Regions from separate parts of the Planococcus alkaliphilus genome, predicted to be linked through region 2. Evidence: riboswitches for the same ligand, from Rfam matches in the RefSeq annotation. Region 2 holds a riboswitch; each other region holds the start of a gene.
The links. Region 2 has a riboswitch for cobalamin ahead of AC2EXB_RS15350 (ABC transporter substrate-binding protein). Riboswitches for the same ligand answer to the same signal wherever they lie in the genome.
Positions count from the first base shown of each region.

Region 1: it holds a riboswitch for cobalamin, as region 2 does, so the genes downstream of both, AC2EXB_RS18220 (acyl-CoA thioesterase) here and AC2EXB_RS15350 (ABC transporter substrate-binding protein) in region 2, are expected to answer to the same signal.
Region 3: it holds a riboswitch for cobalamin, as region 2 does, so the genes downstream of both, AC2EXB_RS14140 (hypothetical protein) here and AC2EXB_RS15350 (ABC transporter substrate-binding protein) in region 2, are expected to answer to the same signal.

Region 1 covers NZ_CM168060.1:3,483,056-3,493,650, reverse strand. Annotated here, with positions in the region: gene AC2EXB_RS18245 (cysteine hydrolase family protein) at 13-600, shown strand; partial or broken gene AC2EXB_RS18240 (class I SAM-dependent methyltransferase) at 597-1,337, shown strand; gene AC2EXB_RS18235 (GNAT family N-acetyltransferase) at 1,353-2,477, shown strand; gene AC2EXB_RS18230 (MFS transporter) at 2,504-3,811, opposite strand; gene AC2EXB_RS18225 (undecaprenyl-diphosphate phosphatase) at 4,241-5,065, shown strand; cobalamin riboswitch at 5,147-5,324, shown strand; gene AC2EXB_RS18220 (acyl-CoA thioesterase) at 5,481-5,966, shown strand; gene AC2EXB_RS18215 (ribonucleoside-diphosphate reductase subunit alpha) at 5,968-8,250, shown strand; gene AC2EXB_RS18210 (ribonucleotide-diphosphate reductase subunit beta) at 8,263-9,309, shown strand; gene AC2EXB_RS18205 (flavodoxin domain-containing protein) at 9,290-9,766, shown strand; gene AC2EXB_RS18200 (GntR family transcriptional regulator) at 9,936-10,595, shown strand, end outside.
Region 2 covers NZ_CM168060.1:2,941,436-2,952,030, forward strand. Annotated here, with positions in the region: gene AC2EXB_RS15340 (adenosylcobinamide amidohydrolase) at 1-662, opposite strand, end outside; gene AC2EXB_RS15345 (FecCD family ABC transporter permease) at 664-1,641, opposite strand; gene AC2EXB_RS15350 (ABC transporter substrate-binding protein) at 1,649-2,626, opposite strand; cobalamin riboswitch at 2,753-2,938, opposite strand; gene argS (arginine--tRNA ligase) at 2,986-4,647, opposite strand; gene AC2EXB_RS15360 (YwiB family protein) at 4,644-5,054, opposite strand; gene AC2EXB_RS15365 (antibiotic biosynthesis monooxygenase family protein) at 5,194-5,691, opposite strand; gene AC2EXB_RS15370 (hypothetical protein) at 5,726-6,037, opposite strand; gene speB (agmatinase) at 6,393-7,265, opposite strand; gene speE (spermidine synthase) at 7,267-8,100, opposite strand; gene AC2EXB_RS15385 (YwhD family protein) at 8,477-8,992, opposite strand; gene AC2EXB_RS15390 (2-hydroxymuconate tautomerase) at 9,054-9,239, shown strand; gene AC2EXB_RS15395 (YwgA family protein) at 9,457-9,966, opposite strand; gene AC2EXB_RS15400 (HD domain-containing protein) at 9,967-10,595, opposite strand, start outside.
Region 3 covers NZ_CM168060.1:2,657,520-2,668,114, forward strand. Annotated here, with positions in the region: gene AC2EXB_RS14120 (DUF4126 domain-containing protein) at 1-286, opposite strand, end outside; gene AC2EXB_RS14125 (glycosyltransferase) at 576-2,072, shown strand; gene AC2EXB_RS14130 (glycosyltransferase family 2 protein) at 2,123-3,967, opposite strand; gene AC2EXB_RS14135 (ABC transporter substrate-binding protein) at 4,087-5,037, opposite strand; gene AC2EXB_RS14140 (hypothetical protein) at 5,034-5,582, opposite strand; cobalamin riboswitch at 5,756-5,952, opposite strand; gene AC2EXB_RS14145 (GIY-YIG nuclease family protein) at 6,154-6,558, shown strand; gene AC2EXB_RS14150 (threonine aldolase family protein) at 6,608-7,702, opposite strand; gene AC2EXB_RS14155 (glycerol-3-phosphate dehydrogenase/oxidase) at 7,882-9,582, opposite strand; gene glpK (glycerol kinase GlpK) at 9,712-10,595, opposite strand, start outside.

The sequences.
Region 1 (10,595 bases), 540 kb from region 2:
AGGAAGATTCGGATGGATAAAGGAAAAACGGCATTATTGATAGTCGATGTGCAGCAAGCTTTTGATGATGAATCGTGGGGAGAGCGAAACAACCCGGAAGCGGAAGCGAAGATGGCCGAGGTCCTGGCAGCATGGAGAAACAACAATGGATTCGTCCTCCACATTCAGCACCGGTCTGACAATCCGGAATCGCTGTTCTATCCCCACAAGGAAAGCTATGAGATCAAAGAGGAGCTGCAGCCAACAGGCAAGGAAACGGTCATCACGAAGAAAGTGAACAGTGCCTTCATCGGCACCAATCTGGAAGAAATCTTGCGCATGAACGGAATCACGACAGTAGTGATTGTAGGATTGACTACACCTCACTGTATTTCCACTACTGCGAGGATGAGCGGAAACTTGGGCTTCTCGACTTATGTCGTCTCGGATGCGACGGCTGCCTATGAACTAAAAGATCCGGACGGAAACCGGATAGATCCGGAGACCATCCATTCGATTTCGCTCGCAACTTTGCACGGAGAGTTTGCGCATGTCGTGACAACTGCAGAATTGATGCATGAATTTACTTCACAGCCTTCCAGAAGTGAGGAGGAGAAATGAACGAAGAACAATTTTATGAAGCGGTCGGGACAGTGAATGGCTGGGATTTCAGCCGTCTGCGGAGCCGGACGGAAGGAGAGCTCTGAGATTTCTATAAGATTGTGGCGGAAAATGCAGAAAGGTCCACCGCGCTACTGGATCTTGGAACAGGCGGCGGTGAAAAAATGCTGGAAATCGCCTCTTCCTTTTCCTCCGTGACAGCGATTGACCGGTCAAAAGCCATGATTGAAACGGCTAAGGCCAATTTGGCTAAAACCGGTTATGCACATGTGCGTTTTCTGGAAGCATCTTCTGAAACACTGCCGTTACCGGATAGTTCTTTTGATCACCTTTCGAGCCGACATGCCCCGTTTGATGCCAAAGAAGTATGGCGAGTATTGAAAAAAGGCGGGACTTTCTATACCCAACAAGTCAGTAAGGCGGATAAAGCGAATCTGAAGGCCGCATTTGGACGCGGCCAGTCGTTTGGAGAGCAGGACGGCACATTACGGGATGCTTGCGAAAGCGAACTGGCAGATGCCGGGTTTTCGAACATAGAAATTCGTGAATACGATGCAGCGGAATACTTGGAGCGCCCGGAAGATTTGCTTTTTCTTCTCATGCATACACCCATTATTCCGGGCTTCGGGGAACAAGAAGGAGATTTCGCTCGCCTTCAGGAATTCATCGAGCAAAATCAAACTGAAGAAGGAATCAAGACGAATTCAAAGCGATTTATGTTGATTGCCAAGAAGTAAGGAGATCTGAACAGAATGGAAAGCCGCTATCTATCAATTGAACCTTTAATTGAATATAAATCAGGGTTTCATATAGTGCTCTATCATGGCTGGGGTACTTCCATAGAAAGTTTTAACTCATTGGGGCGGCGGATGGCAAAAGCAGGCCACCGGGTTATCATTCCGGAAATTCTCTACCACGATTCCAGAAATCGGCTCAAAGATCCGTTTACGAAAGAAGCCATCCACCGCCACTTTTGGGAAACCATTTTTACGAGTATAGAGGAATTCAGCGATTTAGCGACGGCTGCTGATTTGCCGGTTTCGAGAACAGTCGTAATTGGCAGTTCAATGGGTGGTTTTATTGCCAACGGAGTATTTTCAAGAATGCCAAATTTAGCCGGAGCGGCCAGTATTAATGGCTCCGGTTCCTTTTTGTTCACTGAAAAACGCTTCCGGGAAATGGATGGCCGGCCAAAGCCGAATGAAAAAGAAGAGGCCAATCTTAGAGAATTCGATCCGAAGGGAAAGGGGATAGGGGCTTCTCCTATCTTACTGCTTCATGGAAGCGAAGACCGAACCATTCCGGTAGAGGGACAAAAAGATTATTACGGTTATTTGATTGAAAGAGGAAAGTCCAATGCTGAAATGAAATTATATGAAGGTATTAACCACCAATTTTCCGAAGAGATGGTCTTGGATTTAATCGATTGGTTAGCAGATTTGGGCATAGAAGAGATTATTTCCAAGAGCCTGCATCCAGACATCCGTCAACTTCTGGCCTATGCCACATCAGAGGAGCGGATAGAAGTGGAATATGCAGCCTATCAACACGATCCAAACCGGAGATTGTACGGCTTGAAAAAAGAAGGGAATTTTATAGGCTGTATTGGAGTCGAGCAAAAAGGACTCGGGCAGCTTGAAATTATCCATTTAGCTGTTTCTCCGGTAAATCGGAAAGCTGGAGCTGGAAAGGAGCTTGTGGAGTGGGTTTTCCGGACATATTATCCGAAGGTCATGATTGCCGAGACAGATAGCGAAGCTGTCGGTTTTTACAGCAAGTTGGGATTTGAGGTTCACAGCCTAGGTGAAAAATATCCAGGGGTTGAGCGTTTTCTCTGTAAACGAAGTTCGGCCAACTCTGAAGAACAAAATAAATGATTTTAATGTCTATATACTAAGAGCCCTTACTCATGGAGTAAAGGCTCTGTCTGTTTTTGAAGAAATTCTTCTTTGAACGATTCCGCGCTTTGTTCACCTTGTTTACGAGGCGGGCTCGCAAGGAAAGCGGCGAACATGCCAAGCAGCGGAAACAGCAAGATTCCCCAAAGAATTTCCCTATAGCCGCCGAACAGATCATACGCGATGCCGAGCGGCAATGGGCCGAGTGCTGAGCCGGTCACGATCATCGCCATTGAAATGCCGCTGATGCTGCCAATGTGCTTGCGCCCGAAATAATTCGGCCAGACGACAGCCATGACAATGCGTTCAACGCCCATGCTGACTCCCCAGATAAGCCCGAACACAATGGCCATTGCTAAGGTACTGGCGTTTTGAAGCAGCAGCAGAGAAACGATTTCTCCGAAAAACAGCAAGGCCAGCATATATTGCACTTTCACTTTTTCAAGCAGCATGCCCGTCAAAAAAGTCACAGGCAAACCGATCAAAGCAGTGATACTCAAAACGCTGGCAGCTGTTTCAAGAGACAATTCTTTTTCTTGGAAAATCGAAACTAAATGAAAAGTAAGGCCGGTATTAACAATGCCCGGAATGGCTGCACAAAACAGCAAAAGCCAAAACGCTTTTGTTTTGGAGGCTTCTTTCACCGTCCAGCTGATTTCTTCCACAGTCTTCTGCATCTTTCCTTGTTTTTTGGCGTCTCCATTATCAGGCAGCAAGCCCATGTCTTCCGGTTTGTTCTGAATCAGGAAAAAGGCCAGCGGGGTAAAGCAGATAATGATGATAGCGCCGAGGATCAGCCAAGAAGCGCGCCAACCAAAAGAACCGATCAGCCACACGTTCAGCAGCGGAAATGCGGCCGAACTGACCAAACCGCCGATTGCTGCGATGCTGATGGCTCGGCCTCTTTTTTTCACAAACCATTGAGGGATCAAGGAGCTTGAAATCAGCGCCATCGATCCTTGGCCCAATAAGCGGATGAAAAAGAAACCGATAAAGAGCATGACAAGGCTGGTGACAAAACTATTGAACATACAGGCAGCTGCAAGTGCCAAGGAAACAATGACGGCCATTTTGCGGGAGCCATTGCGGTCGATCAAACGGCCGATAAAGAACAGCAGAAATCCGGAAGCCAAAGTGGCCGCTGAATAGATGCCGGAAACCGTTGAACGGCTCCATCCAAATTCGTCTATGTAATAATCAATGAAAATCGAGTTGGAATAAGTTTGTCCGGGACCAGAAAAAAACTGGGACAGCGCAGCAAGCGCGATAATCACCCAGCCATAGTGAAAGGAATATCCTGTAATTTGTTTCATCGTACATCTCCACTTTTGATAGTAAACTGCTAATCTAAGGCTATTGATATATTGAAATCACAATTAATTATCATACCACCATTATTAATTAATGAAAGTCTTTTGTTCATGAAACAAAAAGAAAAAGGATTCAGAAATTAATTATTTCGAAAAAATGTATCGAAGCTGACTGCTTATGCATTTGAAAGGATTTTAAGGATTAAATGCAACAAGAAAAGGAAAAAGGTGTATGATAAATAGAGTTTCTGCATCTTTCAATAGGAAATTACCGAAACAAGTGAGTTAAGGATTCAGAGCAGCTTGACTTTAAAGGCCAGTGTCGAGTTAAATGAAAAAGACTTCTTTTTTAGCTGCTCACGACATGGAAGAGAAATTAGATAAAATAAAACGAATCGGACGATATGAACGATTTTAAGGAGAAAGAACAGAATGGGTTTGTGGGAAATTTTTGTTGCGATTGTACTGGGAATTGTGGAAGGTTTAACAGAGTTTGCGCCAGTTTCTTCAACAGGGCATATGATCATCGTTGATGACATCTGGCTAAATTCAAAAGAGCTGTTCAGTGAGCCGGTGGCGAATACATTTAAAGTTGTCATTCAGTTGGGATCGATTTTAGCGGTAGTGATCATCTTTAGAGATCGTTTTAAAGACTTGCTTGGCATAAATCGAAGCAAAACAGCTGAGAAAAAGCAGCGTTTGAGTTTGACGAAAGTAATTGTCGGGTTAATCCCGGCCGGAGTGCTCGGTTTGGCCTTCGAAGATTACATAGATGAATACCTCTTTTCGGTTGAGACCGTTATTATCGGTTTAGTGCTGGGTGCAGTGCTTATGCTAATCGCGGATTACTTTACTAAAAAGAAACCGCATATCGATACGGTTGACCAGATGACTTACAAACAAGCGCTTGGCATGGGGCTTTTCCAATGTCTTGGTTTATGGCCAGGTTTCTCCCGTTCAGGCTCGACTATTGCCGGCGGGGTTCTTTTGAAAATGAGCCATAAATCAGCAGCGGATTTCACCTTTATTATGGCAGTGCCGATCATGCTTGGAGCAAGCGGCTTGTCGTTATTGAAAAACTGGCAGTACATTACGGTGGACGCTCTTCCATTCTTTGTGGTCGGATTCATCAGTGCTTTTGTGGTAGCTTTAGTTGTTGTTAAATTCTTCTTGAAATTGATTGATAAAATCAAATTGGTGCCATTTGCGATTTATCGAATCGTACTTGCGGCCTTGATTTTTGTGATTTACCTGTAAGGGCTTGTAAAATCCAGATAGCTGGATTATAGTAAATAAATACAATAATTAGTGTTTAGATTTATTTTTGAACACTATATATAGTGTCGCCGATAATGATGGTGCCTGAAAAGGCTTAATAGGGAATCCGTGAAAATCGGAGCTGTACCCGCAACTGTAAGTGCTGACGAACTATGGAAAACCACTGTCCAATGGATGGGAAGGCCGTAGTGTAGGTGGAAGCACAAGCCAGGAGACCTGCCTCGTTATAAGTTTATGATCTTCTCCGGGAGCTGGGAGGTATAACGAAGGTACTCTGCAAGGAACAGTGGATTTCTGCTGTTTTCCGTTGGATTATTTGCGTTTATATACCCGTCTTCTCTCAGAGAAGGCGGGTTTTTTGTCTTTAAAACAAGTAATGGAGGATTGAGCTGCATTGGAAAAACAGATTTCGGCAAGCATTTCACGGACGGTGCAAACAAGACTCGTGCTGCCGCCCGACACAAATCATATGGGAACGATATTCGGCGGAACGGTACTGGCCTATATTGATGAAATTGCGGCAATTACCGCCATGAAACATAGCGGAAAAGCAGTAGTGACCGCTTCGATCGATACGGTCAACTTTTTATCTTCCGCTACAGTCGGAAATGTCCTTCTTTTGGAAGGGGTTGTAATTTCCACAGGCCGGACTTCGATGGAGGTCTACGTAAAAGCGGAATGCCAAAACATTGAAACAACTGAAAAAACCTTGACAACAACTGCGATTTTGACGATGGTGGCTGTGGATGATAAAGGCAAACCGACGCCGGTGCCGGCAGTGGTGCCGGAGAGCGAAAAAGAAAAACAATTATTCAAAAGCGCACAAGATCGGAAGCAGCAGCGCATGAAAATCAATGAATTTGCAAAGGAGCTGGTTTGAGATGAATCCCATCGTTTATTCGGAAAAAGACACAGTTGAAAAAGCCATCCACCGGGCGGAAAAAATTTATAACTTGGATGTTGCACCTCTTCTCGCGAAACTGGAAACACTTGGACATGAAGCAAAAGCCGAACAATCGCTTATATATGCACTCAACCGGATTTCCATGGCAGAACCGGATTGGACATTTGTAGCGGCTGAACTGTATTTAGAAGAATTGTATGAAAAAGCTGCAAAGAACCGGAACTATCCGGCACAAGATAAATACGGCGACTTTTATAAGTTGGTGAAGAATTTAAGTGAAGTCGGCATCTATTCGAGCGACTTGATGGAAAGTTATTCCGAGGAAGAAATCAAGGAGCTGGGCAAGGAAATCGATGCTGAGCGGGACTTGCTGTTCAATTATATCGGCCTGTTTTTATTGGCAGACCGCTATGTGGCGAAGGATTATGAAGGAAATATCCACGAATTGCCGCAGGAGCGCTTCTTGGTCATCGCGATGACTTTGATGCAAAATGAACCACGAGAAAAACGGCTAGATCTGGTAAAAGAAGCTTATTGGGCGATGAGCAACCTTTATATGACGGTGGCAACACCGACCTTATCCAATGCCGGCAAGAGCTTCGGGCAGCTGTCTTCCTGCTTTATCGACACGGTCGACGATTCGCTCGACGGCATTTACTTAAATAACTGGGATATTGCCCGCCTAAGCAAAGACGGAGGCGGCATCGGCATTTACTACGGCAAAGTCCGCGCGCTCGGATCGGACATTAAAAAATTCAAAGGCAACTCATCCGGAGTCATTCCGTGGATCCGCCTTGTCAACGACACAGCAGTCAGTGTGGATCAGCTTGGACAGCGCCAGGGTGCGGTCGCTATTTACTTGGACGTCTTCCATAAAGATATTATGAACGGTTTCCTGGATTTGAAAACGAACAACGGCGATGAGCGTCGGAAAGCGCACGATATTTTCACGGGAGTTTCGATACCTGATTTATTTATGGAAAAGTTGAATGAAAAAGATGACAACGGCCGGAGCATTGGCGAGTGGCATACCTTCTGCCCGCATCAAATTAAAAGCGTTATGGGCTGGAAAGATGAACACGGGACGGCACTTGGACTTGAGGATTTTTATGATGAAAACGATGTAAAGCATTTTACTGAAAAATACGAGGAAGCGGCAGCGAATCCGCTATTGCCGCGAAAAACTTACCGGGCGATGGATATCATGGCGCGCATCATGGTATCGCAGCTGGAAACCGGGACACCCTATATGTTCTACCGCGACGAAGTGAACCGGCAAAATCCGAACAAACATATGCGTGGAAAAGGGCGAACGTCGATTTACTGCAGTAATTTGTGTACCGAAATTGCGCAGAACATGTCAGCGACAACTATCATGAAAGAGTACACCGACGAAGACGGCAACCTGGTCATGATCCGGAAACCGGGCGACTTCGTTGTCTGCAACTTGTCGTCGATCAATTTGCCGCGTGCGGTGAAAGCGGAAGTGCTGGAGCGTCTCATTCCGATTCAGATGCGCATGCTCGATAATGTCATCGACTTGAATACGATTTCTGTCGGGCAGGCGGATGCGACGAATAAAAAATTCCGTGCTGTTGGATTAGGAACTTTCGGATGGCACCATTTGCTCGCACTTGAAGGCATCCACTGGGAATCAGAAGAAGCCGTAACGTTCGCTGATAAGTTATATGAAGAAATTGCCTACCATACGATCCGCTCTTCCATGGAACTTGCCAAGGAAAAAGGTGCTTACCGCGAGTTCAGCGGCTCGGAATGGCAGACAGGGGAGTATTTTAAACGCAAACAATACACAAGCGGCCGCTGGACCGGTCTGCAAAAAGAAATCACTGAGAACGGCGTTCGCAACGGCTGGATGATGGCAGTCGCGCCGAACTCGTCAACAGCAAAAATCGGCGGTTCAACGGACGGCATCGATCCATTGTACGCAGTCGAGTATGCAGAGGAAAAGAAAAACTTCAAATTCAAAGTGACAGCACCTGACTTGAACCACAATACGTACGATTACTACCGCCGAGCCCGCCATGTCCTGGACCAGAAATGGAGCATCCGCCAGAACGCGGCACGCCAGCGCCATATCGACCAAGGCATCAGTTTCAATTTGTATGTTCCGCATACGATCAAAGCAAAAGATTTGCTGGAAATGCATGTCGAAGCTTGGGCACAGGGGTTAAAAACGACTTATTATGTGCGCAGCACCTCGCAGGCGGAAATTGAAGAATGCGAAGCTTGCCAAAGCTAAGGAGGAACAAATATGTCCATACATGCACCTTTATCCAAAATTAAGCTGCTCAATCCGGAACATCCAAACAAGTCGACAGGCATTTTGAACGGGCAATCTTCCGGTTTATTGAACTGGAACGACATTGCCTACCCACAAATGTATGATCTTTACCAGACACTGCTATCGAATTTCTGGAAAGCCCAGGAAATCAATATGCAGGATGACATCAAACAATGGGACAGCTTAACTGCAACCGAACAGGATGTATTCTTGCGGTTGAATACCCAATTAGCATCACTCGACAGCCTGCAGACGCCGACGATGAGCCAGGTGATGGACTACGTGACCGACTCGAGCTTCAAAGCGATATTCGCTGTTATTGCCCAACAGGAAGCAGTCCATACGGAATCCTATTCTTATATCCTCAGCTCATTGGTGGCAGTGAGCGAACAAAATGAACGCTTTAATCAAGCCAAAAGCGATCCGATTGTCCGTAAGCGCAACGAACTGATCCTGGATGCTTACGAGGAATTCCGGCAAAATCCGACTGCCCAGAACTTGTTCAAGCTAAGCGTCAACTCCATCAACTTGGAAGGGATTTATTTCTACGCCGGCTTTGCTTTCTTCTATCATTTGGCGCGCCAGCAGAAAATGCTGAAGACCAGTACGATGATCAGCTACATCCAGCGCGATGAAATGCAGCACGCTTATTTCATCGCCCAATTCATCCGGATCCTATTGACGGAAAATCCGGAATTGAACACAGATGAAAATATTGCTTATGTCTATGAAGCAATCGACAAAGCAGTTCAGCTGGAAAAGGAATGGGCTCACTATATTCTAGAAGGCATTGAAGGGCTCGACCTTCAGGAGTTCGAAGGCTACGTGGAATATTTGGCGAACAAGCGCCTGCGGCAGCTCGGGCTCGATAATCTTTACGAAGAACGCAGCAATCCGATGCCGTGGATACAAGTATTCGGTGATGACATGATGAATGACACGAAATCCGACTTTTTTGAACAAAAATCCCGGACTTACTCGAAAGTGTCGCAGTCCAATGGATTCGACGAATTATAAGCCGAAAATCGCCATCGTCTATGCGTCCATTACCGGCAATACAAAAGCAAGCGCAGAAATGCTCGCGGAAATCTGCCAGGCGAATGGTTTAGAAACGGAGCTTTGGGCCATCAACGATTTCCCTTTAACTGAACTCTTACGTTGCGATATTGTCTTAGTAGGCACCTATACTTGGGGAAACGGCGAGATTCCAAAAGAGCTGTACAGCTTGTTCCATGCCTTTGAAACCTTGGAGCGGAAGCATCTCGTAACGGCAGTTTTTGGCACCGGCGACAGTTTTTTCGCAGAATTCTGCGGAGCTGTAAACCGGTTTCGGGATATGCTATTTGTCCAGACCGCTTTAGCGGCTACCTTGAAAATCGAGTTGCAGCCGCAAGAAATAGATAAAATCCGCTGTGAAAAATTCATTGAAAGTGCATTGAAAAAGCATATAGAATTAAAAACAGAAAATACATGAGAATGTAGTATGAGAACAGATCCCTTAAATTTAAGGGGTCTGTTTTTAGTTAATCCGAGTGAAATTATCGGAAAAGTCATTGAAACTGAATTGAAAAATAATTTGAAAAAATACTACCATACAAGTATGCTAATGTGGTAACATGAAATCCAAGCAAAGGAGGGATTAAGTGCTGAACATCGATTCAACTAAGAAAATCAAAAGTTTTTCTACTAAAGACTACGTTTATGAAATATTGAGAGAAAATATCATTTCATTGGCTATCGAACCTGGCCAACAAATTTCTGAAAAAGAAATTTCGGATTTGCTGCAAGTAAGCAGGACGCCAGTTCGGGAAGCATTTGTTAAATTAGCGCAGGAAGAATTACTGGAAGTTTTCCCGCAGCGCGGCACGAAAATCGCTTTAATCGATTTATATCATGTCGAAGAAGCACGCTTTATCAGAGAACATTTGGAAAGAGCTACTGTACGAGTGGCCTGTGAAGATTTCCCGGAAGAAAAGTTGAAGGACTTGGAAGCCAATCTGCAATTGCAAAAGAAATGCGTGGCTGAAAAAAACTTTACCCGGCTTTTTGAACTGGATGAAGAATTTCATAAAATCATTGCCGAAGGAAGCGGAAAAGAGCGGATTTGGGCCTTGATCCAACAGATGAACGCCCACTTGAACCGGATTCGGATGCTGAGCTTGGCAGCCAACTATAATTGGGAATTGATCCTATCGCAGCACGAAAAGATCTTTACTGCCATTAAAGAAAAAAATGCCGACCTGGGAGAAAAAGCCATGGAGGAACATTTGAAAAAGCTTCTTTTCGAGCAGGAAAAACTGAAA
Region 2 (10,595 bases):
CCCATGCGGACAATCTGCCCTTGATCCAATAGCAAGAGCTGGTCGCAATACATGGAGGCAATATTGATGTCATGGAAAATCGAAACGATTGTCAGATTTTTTTCGATTGCCTGTTTTTTAATCGTGTCTAATAATTCCTTTTGGTGGTTAATGTCCAAATGATTGGTTGGTTCGTCTAATAATAGAACGCGGGCATTTTGGGCTAGAGCTTGCGCCACAAAAACACGCTGTTGTTCTCCGCCTGACAGCTGGTCAATTTGCGTCTTTTCATACTGGCCGATATTCATCAGGCGCATCGCTTCTTGCACTTCGCTTTCATCTTCCGCTGACCAGGAAGAAAACCAGCCGCTTTGATGCGGGTAGCGGCCAAGCGAAATCGTTTCACGGACCGTATGGGCAAAAGCATGGGCGTGAAGCTGCGGCAAAACAGCCATCTCTCTCGCTAATTCTTTTGCTTGGAATGCGCCAATTTCTTTGCCGCCGATTTCGACTGTCCCGGCAGTTGCCGGCAATACCCCGCTGATCAACTTCATTAAGGTCGATTTGCCGCTGCCGTTCGGACCTAAAATGCCGAGCATGGTTCCTTTCGCTACGGAAAAAGAGACGTTCTGGACAATATTCCGATCCCCATATCCGCCGCTTAAGTTGTTTATTTTCAACATATTATGCCACTCCTTTGCGTTGGCGGAAAAAGATAAAAGCAAAGACCGGTGCACCGATAAAGGCTGTGATCACGCCAATCGGAAGTTCCGTCGGCGAAATGATCGTACGTGAAACTAAGTCACAGACGATCAGCAATGCGGCTCCGTTGATAAAGGACAGCGGCAGCACATGGCGATGGTCCGATCCCCACAGCAAGCGAACCATATGCGGAACCACGAGCCCGACAAATCCAATCGTTCCGGAAACGGCAACGGCTGCACCAGTCAGAACCGAACCGCTGACCAAAATCATCATTTTGCTCCTTTTGATATTGACGCCGAGATGCTGTGCCCGTTCTTCCCCAAATAGCATGGCGTTCAACTCTCTGCGGTTCAGCCATAACAGAAACGATCCGATTAAGAGAAACGGCAGCGCCATCTGCACATAAGGCCAACCGCGCATGGAAACTGAACCAAGAAGCCAGCCGATAATCTGGCGCAGCTCTTCCCCCGTCAAAGCAATCATCAGAGAAATGACCGAGCCGAGAAAAGAGCTGAAAATGATTCCAGTCAAAATCACCGTTTCCATCTTCATCGAACGGTCCACTAATTTGGCAAATGCCATGACAGCCAACATCGTGGCCAGCGCGCCCGCCATACTGATGACCGGTAAGGTGAAAATTCCTAAAAAAGGAATGGTAATGCCGAAAAAGAGCGTCGTTACGGCACCTACTGAGGCGCCGGAAGACACTCCTAACGTGTAAGGATCGGCCAATGGATTTTTCAACAGCCCTTGAAAAGCTGCCCCCGCAATGGCCAGCGCCGCTCCGACAAGGCCTGCCAAAACCACACGCGGCATCCGAATATTCCAAAGGATATTAGCTGCTGTTTCATCCGAAGATGGATTCCATAGCACCCGCGGCGAAATCGTTACCGTGCCGACCGTTACACCCAACACTACAGCTCCCGCCAATAAAATGAGGGATATCGTGTAGGCGATCAGGTTTTTATTCACCGTATACCTCTGGATATACTGCTCGTGCAAGCTCCAGCAATCCTTCTATCACTCGTGGGCCTTGGCGTGTCAATTTGTCCGAGTCGAGGTTATAAACCGCCTCGTCTTGTACTGCCGTGATTTCAGCAAAACCATTGCGTCCCATGATGAGCTCGACCGCATTTGGTACGTATGCTCCTTCAGTAGTAACAATTACGTCCGGATTGCTGCTGACGATCGCTTCCGGATCCATGCTGACCCATCCTTCCTGATCGCCGGCGATGTTTTCAGCATTGATCGTTGACAGCATTTCGTCTATGAACGTGTCCGTTCCGGTCGTATAGATTTCCGGCGTACTTCCCACTTCGACAAATACTTTTTTCGGTTCTTTTACTTCTGCAGACATTTCTTCGATTTCGTCCAATTGCGCTTCCATCTCTGAAATTTGCGCATCCGCTTCTTCCATGGTGCCGGTCGCTTGGCCGATGATGGTCATCGTTTCAAAAACTTCATCGAAAGTGGCCGCTTCTTCAACTACAAATACATCTAGGCCAGCATCTCGAAGCTGCTGCAACCCCGCGTCTCCGATTCCTAAATTCGATTCATGCGCTAATACGATATCGGGCTGCAGGCTGATGATTTTTTCCACATTGAATTCCTGTCCGCCAATTTTCTCAACGCTTGCCGCTTCTTCCGGATAATTATCAAAATCGGAAACCCCGACCATTTTTTCACTCAATCCCAGTTCATAAGCGATTTCCGTATTAGAAGGCACCATCGAGACAATCGCATCCGGCTCTTCTTCAATCACCACTTCTTCGCCGACAGCATCCGTCAAAGTCACCGGGAATTCAACTTCTACCACCTCTTTGGGCGGTTCTGCCGGTGTTTCTATGTCCTGTTCTTCTGCCGGTGCCGCCTCTTCCCCGCAGCCTGCCAGCAGCAAAGCCGCCATACCCGCACTCATTCCAAACTTCCAAAACTTCTTCATTGCTGTATCCCCTTTTCTCTTGTTGGTATTATTGCGTTCGAAATAAAAAATCCCTCCGCATAAAACTGCGGAGGGATGAAAGGACGGCATAATAAAACTATGCATCCAGCCGGTCCTCGCAGGCTTATGGGGCGTTTCATAAAGGCAGGTCTCCTGGCTCGTGCTCGGCGCTTTCTGTTCCTTCCCGGAGTCTTGCTCCAGTGGCATCAACAGATTGCTCACACTTACAGTGGCGGGACCGCGCCGGATTCGAACCGGCTTCCCTTTTAACTTATGCTGTTACACATAGGCACCTTTATGATTTCAACTATTCAATTGATTCATTTTCATTATACATATTCAGTTTAAAAACAGAAAGTTTACATTTTATCCGGTGCAGAAACGCCGATCACTTTTAACGCATTCGCAATCGTCGTTCTAACTGCTGTAATTAATGCCAGACGTGCACGCGTCAAATCTTCATTCGTCACATCCAATACTTTATTGGCATTATAGAAGCTGTGGAAGTTCGAAGCAAGATCTTGGATGTACGTCGTGATGCGGTGCGGTGCACGCAGCTTTGCGGCATCGGCAACCACTTTCGGGAAATCGCCGATTTTCTTCAAGACATCCACTTCTTTTTCTGATGACAATAATTCCAGATGGTCAGTTGAAGCTGTGAAACCTTGCTCTTCTGCCTGGCGCACAATCGAACAGATGCGGGCATGTGCATATTGCGAATAGTAAACCGGATTTTCGTTGGACTGGGAAACGGCCAAATCCAAATCGAAGTCCATATGCGAATCGCCTGAGCGCATCGCGAAGAAGTAACGGACTGCGTCTAAGCCGACCAGCTCAACCAATTCACGCATAGTTACCGCTTTGCCGGTACGTTTGCTCATCTTCATCTTCTCGCCGTCTTTGTAAAGCTGGACCATCTGCACGATGTTCACTTCCAACGTGTCGCGGTCGTAGCCAAGCGCTTCGATTGCCGCTTTCATACGCGGAATATAGCCATGGTGGTCAGCGCCCCAAATATTGATCAATTTATCAAATCCACGCTGCAATTTATCTTCATGGTAAGCGATATCTGGAGTCAAATACGTGTAAGATCCGTCGTTCTTGATCAATACGCGGTCTTTATCGTCTCCGAATGCCGTTGAACGGAACCATGTAGCACCGTCTTCTTCATAGACATGGCCATTTTCGCGAAGTTTTGCTAATGCTTTATCGATTTTGCCATTTTCATAAAGGGATGATTCCGGATACCACACATCGAATTCCACGCGGAAATCCGCAAGGTCTTTCTGAAGCTTCGCCAATTCCACTTTCAAGCCGTGTTTGCGGAAAGCTTCAAAACGCTCTTCGTGCGTCATCGCAACAAATTTATCGCCGTGTTCTTTTACAAGATCTTCCGCGATATCTTTGATGTCTTGTCCGCGATAGCCGTCTTCCGGCATGCTGTCGCCTTTTCCTAATGCCTCAAAATAACGGGCTTCGATCGAAAGCGCCAAATTGTTGATTTGGTTTCCGGCATCGTTGATGTAATATTCACGTGAAACGTCATAGCCTGCAAGGTCCAGTACATTGCAAAGCGAATCGCCGACAGATGAACCGCGGGCATGGCCAAGATGCAAGTCGCCAGTCGGGTTTGCTGAAACGAACTCGACTTGAATGCGTTCGCCTGCGCCGGAATTGGTGCGGCCGTAATCTTCCTTCTGCTCCAATACGGTTTTGACGACATCCAGTAAATAGTCTTTCTTAATCGTGATATTGATAAAGCCGGGTCCTGCAATTTCCACTTTTTCAATATTCGCTGATTCTTTATCCAGGTTTTCCACAATCGCTTCCGCAATCGCACGCGGTGCTTTTTTAGCGATGCGCGTCAATTGCATGGCGATATTCGTTGCATAATCACCATTCGCTTTGTCTTTTGGAGATTCTAAATGGATTTCCATTGGTTCGGTTGTTAATTCGGCTTTTTGAACCGCTTCACTGATGGCCAATTTGATGGCCTGTTGAACTTTTTCTACTGCATTCATGATTTACCCTCCGTAAATTGTATTTCCATTTCGTATTCCCCGACATGGGACGAGCCCATTGCCAGATCGTATCGAACTTTGAAACGCGTATCGCTTGCTGACAATTCGTGCGCTTTCGTCGTCAGCATAAAAGACCCCTGTTCGTTCGTTAAATTCCCCGTTTGCTCTTTATGTAATAAAAACGGCAGGCGCATCTGCAAGCCTCCGCTTCTCATGATTACTGCTTCATCATCGCTGATCTTCACTGTGGTTCGGATGCTGAGCTCTTCAAGCTGCTCTTCATATTGCAAATAAAGCCGGTTATTTTTAACCGTCATTGTGCCTTCCGACCGCATTTCCAACACTTGCTCTTCAACATCCGGTTGGCGGATTTTAGTTATCAGTTTGATTTTCACGAATTTCTTCAAAATGCTTCCGCCTTCCTGTCGATTGATAACCTTTATATTATAGCCTGTTTTGCACTGGTTTTTCAATTAAGTTTGGGATAGCTCGCGGCACCGCATAAAAAAATGGCGCACAGCCATGCTGCGCGCCACTTGGAGCCATTTATCGCGTATACGTTTTAACGAAAGAAGGGCGCGGAAAAACATTCGGGCGCTTATCAATGCCTTCTGCTGTGCCGCGTTTCGCGTGGGCATGGCTATAGGCTTGGGACTGCTGCCAGTTTGTAAACGATTCTTCATCTTTCCACAAAGTCAAAATGATATACGTATCCGAATTTAGCGGTCGAAGTACCCGGATCGCCGCAAACCCCGGCTCTTCTTCCACTTTGCCGGCGCGATTTTGAAAGCGCGCTTCAAACAGCTCGCGTCCTTCCTCAGTTACCGGAATGTTGTTGAAGACCGCATAAAAGCCGTCATTGATATCACCGACTGCGTTCAAGATCTGAAATGCTTCAAACCCTTGCGCCGATGTGCCATCTTCCGCTTCAAACAATACCGTTGCCTCTTCGCCGTCCACCAAATAAATCAATCGCGAATTCGGCGAGGACGCAAGGATCGATACCCCCTGGTCGCGCGGTCCAGTCCACTTATATAATTCCATCGTCAGCACCTCTTTCAATATTTTCTCTCTCATCTTACCGTTTCTTTTTGAAAGATTCTATTTTGCAGGTCTTACGAGCGAGTTTTGTGTTTTTATGAGCGACTTTCGCCATTTTATGATCATTCACCAAGAATCTGCATTCCGCCGTCCGAAAAGTTGCCGAAATAAAAAACGGCCTGGAGATTTCCAGGCCGTTTCCACTTTTCTTATTGTCTAGCTCCAACGGCCAGCCCCTCGAGGTCTTAAGTCGTCTCGCCTGTGCGGCAAAAAGCGCCGCTTCGGCAATCCGTCTTAAGCTTGTCACGGCTACACGGCCGTTTCCGCTTTTCTTATTGTCTAGCTCCAACGGCCAGCCCCTCGAGGTCTTAAGTCGTCTCGCCTGTGCGGCAAAAAGCGCCGCTTCGGCAATCCGCCTTAAGCTTGTCACGGCTACACGGCCGTTTCCGCTTTTCTTATTGTCCAGCTTCGCCGCCTAGCCGCTCGAGGTCGCTTCAGTCATATCAGCAATGGCTGAAGAACGCCATTCCCGCTCTGACTTCCAGCGCTTGTCGCGGCTGTCGAGGCGGCTACGCTTTTCTTATTGTCCAGACTCCAACGGCCAGCCCCTCGGGTCATAAGCCAAACCAGCTGTGCGGCAAAGAACGCCGCTTCGCTGATTCGTCTTATGCCTTTCGAGGCTAACGGGCCGTTTCCGCTTTTCTTTATTTCACCCAGCCTAAAATCATTTCGCGCAGCAATTTGCTGGCGGTGTTGGCTGTTTGGTCGGAGTGGTCGTAAACCGGAGACACTTCCACCAAATCGAAACCGACGACATTGACGCCTGAAGCGGCGATGGCGTGGATCGATGCGAGCAGTTCGCGGGAAGTGATGCCGCCTGCGTCAACGGTTCCAGTACCCGGTGCATGCGCCGGGTCCAGGACGTCGATGTCAATTGTCACATAAACTGGGCGTCCGGAAAGTGTCGGCAACACTTCTTTTAATGGTTCCAATACTTCGAACATGGAAATGTGCATGCCGTTTTCTTTTGCCCACTGGAATTCTTCTTTCATGCCTGACCGGATGCCGAACGAATAAACGTTTTTCGGTCCGATATGATCTGCGATTTTGCGGATCGGCGTCGAATGCGAATATTCTTCGCCTTCGTAGTTTTCGCGAAGATCGGTGTGCGCATCAAAATGGATGATCGCTAAATCATCGTATTTGCTGGCCACTGCTTTCATCACCGGAAGCGATACTAGATGTTCGCCGCCCATGCCGATTGGGATTTTATTGTCAGCCAATAAGGTATGGATATACGTTTCGATTTCAAGCAGCGATTTTTCCGGGTTGCCGAATGGCAATGGGATATCGCCGGCATCGAAAAATTTCACGTCATCCAGTTCACGGTCCAGGTAAGGGCTATACTCTTCCAGGCCGATCGACACTTCACGGATTTTGTTCGGGCCAAACCGGGAACCGGGACGGTAGCTGACTGTCCAGTCCATCGGCATTCCGTAAAGGACCGCTTTCGATTCTTCATAATTCGGATGGCTTTTGATAAATACTTTTCCAGAATACGTCTCGTCGAAGCGCATCTTATTCGCCTGCCATATCTTTCACGAATTTCGGCAAGACGAATGCCGCGTTATGCAATTCTTTCGTGTAATACTTAGTTTCGATGTCATGGAAGCGTTCAGCTGGAACAGCTGTCGGATCGTATTTCTTCGAACCGATTGTAAACGCCCAAAGGCCTGATGGGTACGTCGGGATGTTCGCCAAGTACAATTTCGTGATCGGGAAGATTTCCTTCACGTCTTTTTGGACTTGCGTGATCAAATCCGCTTTGAACCACGGGTTGTCTGATTGGGCGACGAAAATGCCGTCTTCTTTCAATGCGCGTGAAATGCCAGCGTAAAAGCCTTTTGTGAATAAATTCACAGCTGGGCCGACCGGTTCCGTCGAATCCACCATGATCACATCGTATTTATTTTCAGATTCCGCAATGTGCATGAAGCCATCGCCAACGATGACGTCTACACGTGAATCTTCAAGGCCTGACGCAATAGATGGCAGGAATTTTTTCGAGTACTCGATCACTTTTCCGTCAATGTCGACAAGCGTCGCTTTTTTAACAGAAGGGTGTTTCAGCACTTCACGGATAACGCCGCCGTCTCCGCCGCCTACAACCAACACGTTCTCCGGGTTCGGGTGCGTGAACAATGGAACATGTGCCACCATTTCATGGTAGACGAATTCATCTTTTTCAGAAGTCATGACCATGCCGTCGAGGAAAAGCATATTTCCCCATTCCGCCGTTTCAGCCATTTCTAAATATTGGAAATCCGTTTGCTCCGTATGAAGCGTCTTGTTGATTTTCATTGTGATCCCGAAATTCTCGGTCTGTTTTTCTGTATACCAGAATCCTGCCATTTATAATCAAACTCCTTTAACTTTCAGATTAAAATCTACTTAAAAAAGTATAAATCTTTTCAACGAAAGTGCAATCATTATTTGCACAGTCTTCTTTACCCGAATCCCATCCAATTATCCCCAAAATAAAAAGGTTTTCTGCGCAGAGAACTTTTCCCTGTACAGAAAACCTTTTTATGCCTGACGGCGCGAAGAAAGAGACATGAGGCATTGGGCTTGGGTTTTCTCGCAATGGCTCACGTCACTTGTCCGCAATCAGGTGTCCTAGCTTTCTATTTAAAAGCTGTAGTTATAGTGTACTGCCTTTTTTAAACAACTTCAACCGCCTGTTGGAAGCAATTGCAAATGTCACAAATCGTACAAATATTTTTAGCTTTTATGCGTTTAAATCTTGTTTCAACTGATCTTCGCTGCGCTCCCACATTTCGGGATTGTGGCTTCTCAAGTATTCAGCCAAGACTTTTTTCGAACTTTCGTCCATCTGCTCGACGATAATCTTGCGTTTCATCGATTTATCCATGAGGTTCACATGATCGGCTAATATCTTATAGCCTCGGCGTTTTTCCCGGTTCACAACCATTTCACAAGCCGTCACGCCAGCGTAATAAGGGCCTTCCGGATTGAAGTCGATCGTGATCCACACAAGCCAGTAAGGTTTTCCGCCTTCCGAGTCTTCGCGGTTGACCGTAAACTTGATGCCGCGTTCGACTTGGCTGCGGGCGTGCATAGCACCGATATCAATAAATGCCTCCTGCTCTTCGATGTCGATGAACAGCGGTGACACGTTTTCGAGTGACAAGGAGCCGATGCCATAGCCTTTATGGCCATCCGTCGGGTCGTTCTTTATAATGGTAAATCCTACTTTTTGTTTTGGTTTTTCTTCGTTTGCCATGTGTACATTCCCTCCGTTCTGATATGATAAGAATATCCCTAAAAAAGGAGCTGTGTCCATTATGCCATACGTAACTGTGAAAATGCTCGAAGGCCGCACAGAAGACCAAAAGCGCGCACTCGTCGAAAAAGTAACTGAAGCTGTCTCTGAAACGACTGGCGCTCCAGTCGAAAACGTAGTCGTCTTCATCGAAGACATGAAGAAAACCGATTACGGCGTTAAAGGAAAATTATTTTCTGATATTTAGAAAAGTGGAAGCGTTCACTAACTGAAGCTAACCTAAATGCGCGACTTCCTGTCGCAACGGTTAGCTGACCCGCATCCTGCGGGCCTCCGACAAGCGCTGGAAGCCTTGCCGGTAATGGCGTTCTTTGCCATTGCTGGAAAGGCTGAAGCGACTCGAGGGGCTGGGCGCTGGAGTATAGACAATAAAAAACCCATTCATTTGGATAAAAAAACTCCCGTTACGGGAGTTTTTTTAATGCACTCAATTCTTCTATAAAAGCAAACGCCTCTTCGATTTCTTCCTCTGTAAAGTTTAGCTTCCCTTTAACAACATGGAGTTTTTCGATTTGTTCGCTTCGTTCCAGCTGGTCAAAGTACAAAAGCGTCGCGGTCAATTCCAAAAAGCGGCCGCTCTTTTCATTAAGCTTTGCGGCATAAGCCGAATCTTCCAGCACCGATTCTTTCAAGGTATTCCGGAAATCTCCGCCTTCTTTTGTGACGCTGTATTTATATTGGACGTAAGAACCTTTGTCTTCCAATTCCTCCGACAAAAACCCCATATCGCAAAGTTCTTCTACGCGGGCCGTCAACTCTTCTGAATACGGCCCATAAATATGGAATTCGTATTTTTCCTGAAAAGGAACGCCCATCTTCTTTAAGATGTAAATCATCTTCTGCATCTTTTTGCGTCCTGTAATCCCGTCCGCTGCAGCAATAAAATCCACAATTTTCGCATGTTCCTGGAGCAACTAAATTCCCCCTTCTCTTAACATTTCCAGTATTTGCTGCTTGATGGCTTTTTTCTTGCCATCGATCAATAGCTCAGCTGGAAAATACAATTTATAGTCTGTGCGCCGCTTCCCGGATATCGCATCAACGATTTGGGACAAGCGGGACAGTTCCTTAATCTCACCGGACGGCATCAATAAATGAATCGGAAGGCGTTCTTCCTCTTCTCCCGGACGGTAAAAGTCATATGGCAAATCGGACGTAGAGTCATCAATCAAATAATAATCCGGATCAATTCCGGCTTTTCGGAACAATTGTGCAAGTTCCCCAAGCTTCCGGTAGTCTTTCCCTGGATCGAAGTCGACGTATTGGAACAAGCGCCGATTAACAAAGCGGTCGCTTAAGTCCGCTAAAATCGGATCGCGTTCCGTCATCCACAATTGGAAATACGTCATCAAGACGCCTTCATCCAGCGCTAAATAATCCTTCAATGTGAACGTGCGGTCAAAAAATGACAGGAAATGCGTGGGTGGCTGGGCAAATTTATAGCCGCCTTCGCTCAATTCTTTCGCACGTTGGAGGATTTTCCGTAAAATCACTTCGGCGCTTCGGGCAACCGGGTGGAAATACACTTGCCAGTACATCTGAT
Region 3 (10,595 bases), 280 kb from region 2:
CGATAAATGATGCCGTCAATAAAATTCCTGCAAGTGCTGCGAGAGGCGTCTCCAATACTTTCATGAATGAGCCGACGGCCGGAATGTAATTGACCGACACTTCCAGAACCGTCGCTACGGCAAATGCGATCAGTGCCGGAGTACTTCCGATCCAACTAAACCCTTCTGAAAGCGATATCCAATCAGCCCGCACGAATATGCCGGTAATCAATAGGGGCGTAAAAACCCGGAAACCTGTAGTGGCACTTAAAGCCAATCCGATGCAAACTGCAAGTATCGTCTCCATCCTAATCCTCCATCCTTTGAAACGCTTTGTTCTTACTATACCTGAAAAGCGTCTCTTCAAACTTTTGCTTGGAACAACTCGTAAGAACAAGTAAAATAATTAGAATTTAATGACATGGAAGGAAAAAAAGATTATCATTGCTACTACGGTAATAAATGATTTGAATCCTCATTTGCCCTATTCATCCCAGAAACACTCCACCTTATAGTTAATCCCATCAAATCGAGAAAGAGAAGATCAAGAAAGTATACGGACCAGACGATTTACTTTGACCAAGGAGGATGTTTGTATGCATTATGTGGTGACTTCAACCTTGCCTGCTGAATTTGCAGGGCGTACAAAAGCATTATTGAAAAGAACTCGCTTGCTCAGCGAACAAGGGCAGCTTCCGATCGCCATTATTTCAACCAATTATAATCCGAATTACAAAGGCGTCTACCGGCTTTATTACAAAAACGGCTATATCCCTAAGCAAGTGAAATTAATGAATATCTATGACTTCCTATCAAAAAGAACCTATGAAGTGCCAGAAATTGAACACCCGCCTGAAGAAAAAGGATTAACTCGCTATGAACTGGAAATAAACAAGGTTTACCGCTTTTTCGATAATGGAAAATATGTTTTATACAAAAATTATGAAAGTCCAGGTAATCGCTTGAAATTCATCGATATCATGGATCCCCACCACCGCATCCGAAAAATACGGAAAGAGTATAATCTTGCCGGACTCTGCCATAAGGAAATCATCTACAAACAAGGGACAACCTATATCTTAGAAGAGATTTTCTTAGATGAATCCGGAAAAGCCTATCTGAATAAAACTTATAACGGAACGGCAGAACAAAAACTGATACGCATCTATCTTTTCCAAGAAGGAGAGGCATTTGAATTCAAAACGGAAAAAGAATGGATTCGCCATTGTTTTGAACAAATGATTGAGAAGCATTCCACCGTCATTTGCGATGCCCGCTTTTTGGATCGCCCTTTACTGGAAATGGAAGTGCCAAAAGTTAAAAAAATCCTGCTTTTCCACAACTCACATTTGAACAGCAATGATGTGGCCGACGTGAAATCGTCCTACCGCTACGCACTTGAACATTTGGATGATCTAGACGAAATTGTGGTCTTAACGAACAAACAACAGGCGGATTTAGCTGAAGTCGTACCGGATACTCAAAAAGTAAAAGTTATCCCCCATTCCGTTGAACTGAAAAACTTGGGCTTCTCTTCAAAAAGAGAAAATAAGCTGGTGTTTATCGGGCGTTTGGATGAACAAAAACAGGTCCACCATTTGATTGAAGCTTATCGCCTAAAGCGGGATGTGTTGCGTGCATACCCAATAGAAATATACGGGGACGGCGATTATAAAGAACAGCTGCAGCAGCAAATTAATGACGCCGGGCTTCAAGAACAAGTAAAATTGATGGGGAAAACCGCCACTCCAGAAAAAATATTTGCACAAGCAAAAGCTTCTTTTCTAACGAGCCGTTTTGAAGGCTTCGGATTAGTGATGATCGAAAGCTTAAATAATGGCTGCCCAGTGGTCGCTTATGACATCAAATACGGGCCGAGCGACTTGATTGTTTCCGGACAAAACGGCCTCTTGGTCCCACCTGACGATATCTATGCTTTATCTGAAGCGATGGCAAAAGCCGTAGAGAGGGAGTTTCCTGATGTCCGGCCCGCAGACCGTTTCAGCGACGAACAATTCCTCGAAAACTGGCTGTCTCTTTTAAAAGAACCACGGCCCGCCAGCCCCTTCAGCAAATTTTTCAAACGGGCTTAATGGAACGGGTAATCCAGTGAGGCGACTCATTGGATTACCCGTTCTTTTCGTTATCTTGCCCATTTAATATCCGGCATTTTCAATGCCACATCATTCACTACAAACGCTACATAACTATTTGCCAGTTTGCGCCTTTCGTGCTTGCTTAAATAAATGTCCATGCAGAAGAAATAATCGCCATTTTTATATTGAGTGGTCAGCCCGGTGCCGGAGATGGACCATTCGCCAACAGCTAAAAAGACCTGCTCCACCTCATCTAAAAATCCATCGTATTTCGAGTGGACATGCACACAAATGCGCACTTCATCGCCGTTCTGATAAAAAACCGCTTCCTCAACCGAAAGCTTGTCTGAGATTTTATCGGGTTCTTTAAAAATTGCCGAGAAATTCCCATGCTTTGTGCGATAGGGCTTAACATCAAAATAGCCAATTTTAGCTGTTCCGAACAAACCGAACGAATCTTCAAAATAGCGGGCATCCGCCATTAGACGCGTCTGGACTTTGTACCCCTCGTAATCGCTGACCAATGAAAAATCAAAATAATGCGGTTCTTCAATTTCCCGTACAAATGACAAATCGAGTATGGCATGGAAATAGCCGTGTTTTTCTTTTCCTTCCGGCACTGTCAACAAAGGCGATCCTGAGCTCTTCTCTGCTAGTCCGAGTTTTGCTGGAATCCGGTAGACTTCTTCCGTATCGCGCCTGCTCATCAGCACCGTCAAAAAAGGATTCTCGGGTAAAAAGCGGCTATGGTATTGATGCCCTTCAATGATGAAGTTCTGCCCTTTAATATAAGCATTGATGACACAAGCCGTATATTTATTGACATGTGTAAAACTGATTCGCTCGTCAATCGCTATTTTAAAAGCGGCATCCGTGGCCGGGTATAATTCTCCTCGGTAAACTTGCAGATCTTCCTGCTTTTTCTCGCTGTCGAGATAATCCATTAACTCATTTGCTTCCCCATGCTCCAATAAGCGGAATTTCACTTTTTGGATAGGCGTGAAGAATTGAAAGCTTTCGCCTGGTCCATAATCTTTCAATAAAGGCGCTAAACTGGCGAGATGTTGTTTTTTTCTGGAGTAATCCAGTTTTTTATTCACTTCATACATGATTTCGAAATTCATTAGCCGGTCCCAATACTGCTGAAGCCCGCGATTGATTTTGCTTTCTTCCACGTTAAGCGAAACGATCGCTTGAAGCGCTGCCTGAATAAAACGGAAGACTTTCGAAAATGGCCTTTCCTGCTTTGTCAATTGGACTTTAATGGCATCTGGATTGCGGGTCGCATAATAACAGTCATAGTCTTTTACGATGGCTATGCCATTCGAACAGATATAAGCAGGGACCGTAAACGTATGGTCCTCGCCAATATTGGTTTCTTCAAAAAAACGGATCTGGTGTTCATGAAGCAAAGAAACTTTGAACATCTTCAATGAGCTGATAGTCGTTAACGCGTTGGATCCGTAAAATGAGAAAAACTCCGGATTTTTTGAAAAAATCGCTTCCGGGACGCCTCGATTCACCCCTTTGTATTTTCCGACAACAATATCACTATCGTATTTTTCTCCTACCACCACCATTCGTTCCAGCGCTTCTTCCCCTAAAAAATCATCTGCATCCACAAAGTAAATATACTGGCCATTCGCTAGTTCAATCGCTTTATTCCGCGGACCGCTCGGAGAGCCTGAGTTCATCTGATGCTCTACGTGAATATTCGGGAATTCTTTCTCGTAGCGATCCAGGATGGCGCCGCTTTGGTCAGTAGAACCATCGTCTATACAAATAATTTCCAGAAATTGCTGGTCTAATGTCTGATTCAGGATGCTGGCAATGCAGCGTTCAATAAATTGTTCGTCGTTGTATATGGGAATAGCTACAGTCACTTTAATCATGCTTCCCCCTCTTCCCTCTCCTAATTAAGCAATGGCTTGCTATAAATTATACCAGTTATCTGAAAATTTAATCAATTTAAAAACCACCGCCCTTTTTTCGGACAGTGGTTTTAATGAACTTATTTCAATAAATCTGGATAAGCGGTTTCGGCTACAAGTTTCACGGCTTCTCCGATTCTTGGCCCCGGACGTGAGGTGATATCTGAATCCAACAAGAAGACTTGCTCATTTTGGACAGCCGCAATTTCCGACCAGCTATCGCGGGCTTTGATTTCATCTACAGCGTTCTCCACATAGGATACCGTTGTAAAAATCAGTTCTGGGTTCCGGTTCACCACTTCTTCTTCAGAAAGTTGCGGCCAGCCTTCCAAATCTGCAAAAACATTTTCCACTTGAGCGTGATTCAAAATTTCCTGTTGGAAGGTCTTATCGCCAGTTGTATAGATTTCAGGCAACGGGCTGATTTCGATGTAAGCTTTTTTCTTTTGCTCAACTTCAGCGAGCTTGTCTTGGACGTCTTTAATTTCTCCTTGAATGGAAGCAATCAGTTCTTCGCCTTTTTCTTCCACTCCCATTACTTGCGCGATTTGTTCGATGTCGCCATATACATCTTCAAACGAAGCGGCGGATTCGATGACGAATACCGGAATATCCGCTTCTTCTAAAACCTCAAGCCCGGTCGGTCCGCCAGTCGAATAAGCGAGGACAATATCCGGATCCAATTGGATGATGCGTTCTGCATTGAATTTCACAGAATCAGAAACCCGCTCAACTTCCAAAGCTTCCTCCGGGTAGTTATCAAAATCTGTGGCACCGATTAATTTGTCTCCTTCTTCTAATGCATAAAGGATTTCCGTATTGCTCGGAATAAGCGAAACGACGGTTTCCGGAATTTCTTCCAACTTCACTTCATTGCCTAAATCATCTGTCACTGCGTAAGACTCAGCCACTTCCGTTTCCGGGTTTGCATTGTCTGCAGTATTAGTTGTTTCCGCACTTTCCTCACTTTGGCAGGCTCCGAGAAATACAGCGAGTGCAAGCGTTCCACTCAATAAATAGGATTTTTTCATTTTATCTTTTCCTCATCTTTCTTTTTCGGTCTCGTTGGATAGGATTTGCTGATGAACGGAATCTCTTCCACCCCGTGTTTGCGATTGGTATAAACTGCCATGACAAATAAGACGTTAGCGAGCAATTGCGCATAATCAAATAAAATCTCGGGAACTTCCCGCTCCAAACTCACTTTATGCAATGCCCTAACTGATTTTTTCGCTTCGCTTCGGCACACATGCAAGCTACAGGCAGCCTGACTCCCTTGCGGCAAGACAAAATTTCCGATACTGTCTTCCACCTCTGCCACGTAAAAATCGTATAAACTGCTCAGTTTTTCAAGGTCTTCTTGGTCAATTGCTATTTTGCCACGCACCGAACCATTCAAATGATAGGCCATCGGCTGTAAATAACGAAGATCCCGCTCTACTTCCGGAATGTCTCCAGTCAACGAAATGGCTTCACCAATGCGCGTCGTCAGTGAATCGGTGCGAATTTCAAAATCCACTGTAGATGCGGACTCCCGCATGAATGGATAGCAAATATAGCGCATTTCTTTTTTCATTCATATCACCTCTTCTCCTGCTTTACTCAGTGGTAATCTTCCGCATCGCACTTCAGATAAACAGCAAAAAGCCGCCCTCATAAAAAGGGCGGCACCATTCCAATTAAACGGCTCGTCTATAAAGCCCAAATTGTAAAAGTTGCCGTATGATTCCCTTATCTTCCGAAGAGTAAAAATACGTTCAAAAAAAGGTAGGTCTCCTGGCTTGTGCATCGTTTTACTCTAAGAACCTTCCCGTCGGATGATCACTCATCTAAGACAGTGGCATTTTCTTATTTCATACGCACTTACAGTTGCGGAAACAGCTCCGGATTCGCACCGGATTCCCTGTTATACTGACGAATCAGCACCTTTTTTCTGCATGATTATTCACTTGTTTCAAGTGTAGCATATTTTATTCCTTAGAAAAGCCTAATTTTCCGATTAGAAAGCGCTTCCATATATTTGAATAATATGACTTTTACTTCTGCTCTCGCTTATTAATCGTTTATTGGTTAAACTAATAATCAGATAAGTCGAAAATATGAAATAGAAATGAATTTTACGACCGACAAATAAGGGGGATTATTAGATGAAAGAAAAGATTCATGAGCTTCTGAGAAAAGAAAACTATGCATTCGATAATGAAAATTGGAAGTCCATCGAAAATGTTCCTTTTCTTTTAAATGATGAGACCACGATGTTGTTGAACAAGATTAAATTGAATATGGGAATGGCTAAAGGCATCTATATTTTCTGTGACTCCAATCAAAATATCCTTTATATCGGAAAAGGAGCACCAATCTACAATCGCATACGCCGCCATTTCGCAAAACTGAAAAAGACAAATCATGCCCCTCACGGATTTTCCCAAGAGATCCAGGCACCTATCACGATTCATTGGGTCGAAATCGAACAGCCTGAAAAAAGGGAAATCGTTGAGCATATGCTGGCATATACCTTAGAACCGGTGTACAAGAAATGGTACGTTGGATAAATAGAAAAAAGCCTGTAAAAGACGCTTACTGTCTTTTACAGGCTTCTTTCTATTTAAGAGTTTTCATTTTTTCATTAAGCTTGGCAAATAGCTCTTCTACCTTCTCTGCCGGCAAAGTTTCATACAAATCACCTAGGCTGACTTCATAGGAGCTGCCGCCGTTTTCCAATGTTTTAAGGTAGCTTGTAAGCCCGATTCCCGTTTCCTGGTGAAGCTCAGCAAGCAGCTCCTCCATCGTGTCATTGGCATAGCTGAAATGGACATGGAACATATTCGATACAGGCTCCACGGGCAGAGTGGTAATCCCTTCACAGCTATTGAAAAAGCCGGCCAGTTCTTTTGCATGTTCATGATACATCGCCATCTTTTTAGATCGCTTGTCAAAATAATAGTCAGCGGAAAGGATATATGGATACAGCGAAATCAAATCGCCGCCGTGGCGCCGTTTCCAAACTTTTGACTGAGCCATGAACTCTTTATCTCCTGCCAGTATCGCTCCTGCGATGCCGCCAATTCCTTTATAGAGCGAGATATAGACACTGTCAAAAAGGCTGCAGACTTCACTTGCGGTTTTACCGTAATAAGGCAGCACTTCCAGAAGCCGCGCCCCGTCCAGATGCAGTTTGATCTCGTTCTTGCGGCAATAATCCGAAATCTCTTCCAAAGTTTTGTAGCTTGGCAATTGCCCGCCAATTTCACGCTGCGGCAACTCCAACAGCATACAGGCCACTTTCTCGTCCATTTGGAGGACATCTTCTAGCTCAATGACGCGATCCTTATCAGCGAGCAGCACAGACTCGATTCCATGCAATTCTTGAAGCCCTTTTTCTTCGTGGATCTCCAGATGGCTCAATGGATGATAAGCTACTTTCCGAATGCCTGCCGCGTCGCACCAGATACGCAAGGCAATTTGCTGCGCCATTGTCCCGCTCGGGAAAAATACTGCACTTTCTTTTCCTAGCAGCTCCGCCATCTTCTCCTGAAACTCTTCAATAACCGTTCCTTGGCCGTAAATATCGCTTTCTACATTTCCATCAATACCCTCAAATGCCTCTTTCAGCACCTTCACATCACGCTTGCCGTGGCCAGCCAACTGATGCTCACTCTCGAGAAAACTTCGCTTCAACCGTTCATTGGATGTCATTGTCTTGCTCCTGTCTCTTTTCAGAATACTTGCGCTTTTATCCACTATATCATTTTTAAGGATGCCAGCAAATCGCTAGAAAATCAGGAGAAGTCGATCCCATTCATGTAAGAACCAAGTACACCCGCAAAAAAACCGCTCTGATCTTAATCGATCAGAGCGGTTTATCTATGAATTTATTAGTTTACTGCGGCTTTAAAAGAAGCACTTGAACGGCTTCCGCCAACTTCAACCGGATGTACAGCTTCATATAGAAGCCCTTCCAGCTCGTTATTGTAAGCTGTTGCCTGTTCCTCAGTCCAGCCAAGCACTTTGCCCATATAAGCATTTACAGCCGCTTTATTGGCGTGTACCCAGTTGATATCGAAGAACAATGCACCTGTACGGCGGATGAAGAAATCAATCGGTTTGTAGGCTGCTTCGTATTCCAAAGCGTAGCGCAGCATAGCGAAAGCGATTGGGTCGATTCCCTCTTTAGCCGCTTCTTCGTTTCCGGTAAATAAGAAATTGAAGACTTGGTCAACATTTGATCCGTAGCGTTGAACCAATTTGCGTGCAGCTTCCGGAGAAAGACCGCGGCTCACCCCTAAACGCACCCGATCTTCAGAGAACTTCACGAACCCTTTTGACCCTCCAACTTCGCCGCCTGAAATCGGCAAATGTTTTGTGGATACTTTTTTGAATTTCAAGCCATGCTCTTTTTCCAATTGCTCAGCTACCATATCGACGATGCTTTCGCCCATTTTACGGTAGCCGGTCAGTTTACCGCCGGCAATCGACAGCAATCCTGAATTTGAAACAAAGATCTCATCTTTACGTGAAATCTCTGAAGGGTCTTTGCCTTCTTCGTGAATCAACGGACGCAATCCAGCCCAGCTTGATTCGATATCTTCCGTACGGATTCCCACTTCCGGGAACATGAAGTCGATCGCTTTCAAGACATAATCGCGGTCTTCTGTAGTCATCGTCGGATGAGCAATGTCCTGTTTGTAAACTGTATCTGTTGTACCGACATACACTTTCCCTTCACGCGGAATCGCGAATGCCATCCGGCCATCCGGCATATCGAAATAGATTGCTTGTTTCAACGGGAAGCGGCGGCCATCGAATACTAAGTGAATTCCTTTTGTTAATTGCAATGTCTTACCTTGTTTAGAATGGTCTTTGTCGCGCAATGTATCCACCCATGGGCCTGCTGCATTGACGATTTTCTTCGCATAGATTTCGTGGATTTTACCATCGACCTGGTCTTCTACACGGATGCCGACCACTTTGCCGTTATGGTAGATGAAGCTTGAGACTTTTGCATAGTTCATAGCCAAAGCGCCTTTTTCAACCGCTTTTTTCATGACTTCCATCGTTAGGCGAGCATCGTCTGTTTTGTATTCTACGTAGTAGCCGCCGCCTTTAATGTCTTTCTTTTTCAATAAAGGTTCACGGCGCAAAGTCTCTTCTTTTGACAGCATTTTACGGCGTTCATCTTTCTTGACGCCTGCTAAAAAGTCATAGACGCGCAAGCCAACATTTGTACTAAGCGGCCCAAAAGTTCCACCTTTATAAAACGGCAATAGCATCCATTCAGGAGTCGTTACATGCGGTCCATTTTCATAAACGATTTCACGTTCTTTCCCTACTTCTGCCACCATTTTCACTTCAAATTGCTTCAAATAGCGTAGCCCACCGTGAACGAGTTTGGTAGAACGGCTGCTTGTGCCTGCAGCAAAATCCTGCATTTCCACGACCGCCACTTTCATGCCTCTCATTGTTGCATCTAGCGTTGTTCCTGCACCTGTAATCCCACCGCCGATCACGATTAAATCAAGAGGTGTATTTTTCATTTTATTGTACGTGTCTGTTCGGTTTAAGCTGGAAAATTTCATCATATACCGCTCCTTTAGTTTTTTACAATTTTTGGAAAGGAAACAAAAGAGACCAAGCTACAGTCGCAGAATTTCTTCAGCTGAACTGGCTTGGTCTCTCGATATCTCCGGCCAAATATTAACTTTTACTTAAGAATTAACAATTGATTTTGCTTCAGGTTTTTTAAATGTACGAGTTGCAGCTACTGCATTTTTCCAACCTTCGTAAAGTTCTTCACTTTGCTCAGCTGGCATCAAGCTCGTAAACGTTTCTTCCACTTTCCACTGTTTCGCGATCTCTTCTTTGTCTTTCCAGAAGCCTACCGCAAGTCCTGCTAAGTAAGCAGCACCAAGTGAAGTTGTTTCTTGAATGACCGGACGTTCTACCGGTACATCAAGTATATCACTTTGGAATTGCATCAGCAAATCATTTGCAACGGCTCCGCCGTCAACGCGCAATGTTTTAAGTTCGATTCCCGCGTCTTTGATCATGACATCTACCACGTCTTTTGTTTGATATGCCAATGATTCTAGCGTCGCACGGATGAAGTGGGCTTTCGTTGTTCCGCGAGTCAAACCGAAGATGGCACCGCGTGCATCTGTATCCCAGTAAGGTGTTCCAAGGCCTACAAATGCAGGTACCATGTAAACGCCGTCTGTTGATTCGACTGAAGCCGCATACGCTTCACTTTCAGGTGCGTTATCCAAGATCTTCAAACCGTCGCGAAGCCATTGGATAGCAGATCCGGCAACGAAAATACTTCCTTCAAGCGCATATTCCACTTTGCCGTCTACTCCCCAAGCAAGTGTTGTCAATAAGCCGTGATCTGAAACCACACCTTTTTCACCTGTATTCATCAACATGAAACAGCCTGTGCCGTATGTGTTTTTCGCCATGCCTTTTTCAAAGCAAGCTTGGCCGAATAAAGCGGCTTGTTGGTCGCCTGCAATTCCGGCAATCGGCACTTCATGTCCGAAGAAATGATAGTCGACTGTGTTTGCGTAAACTTCAGAGGACTGGCGCACTTCCGGAA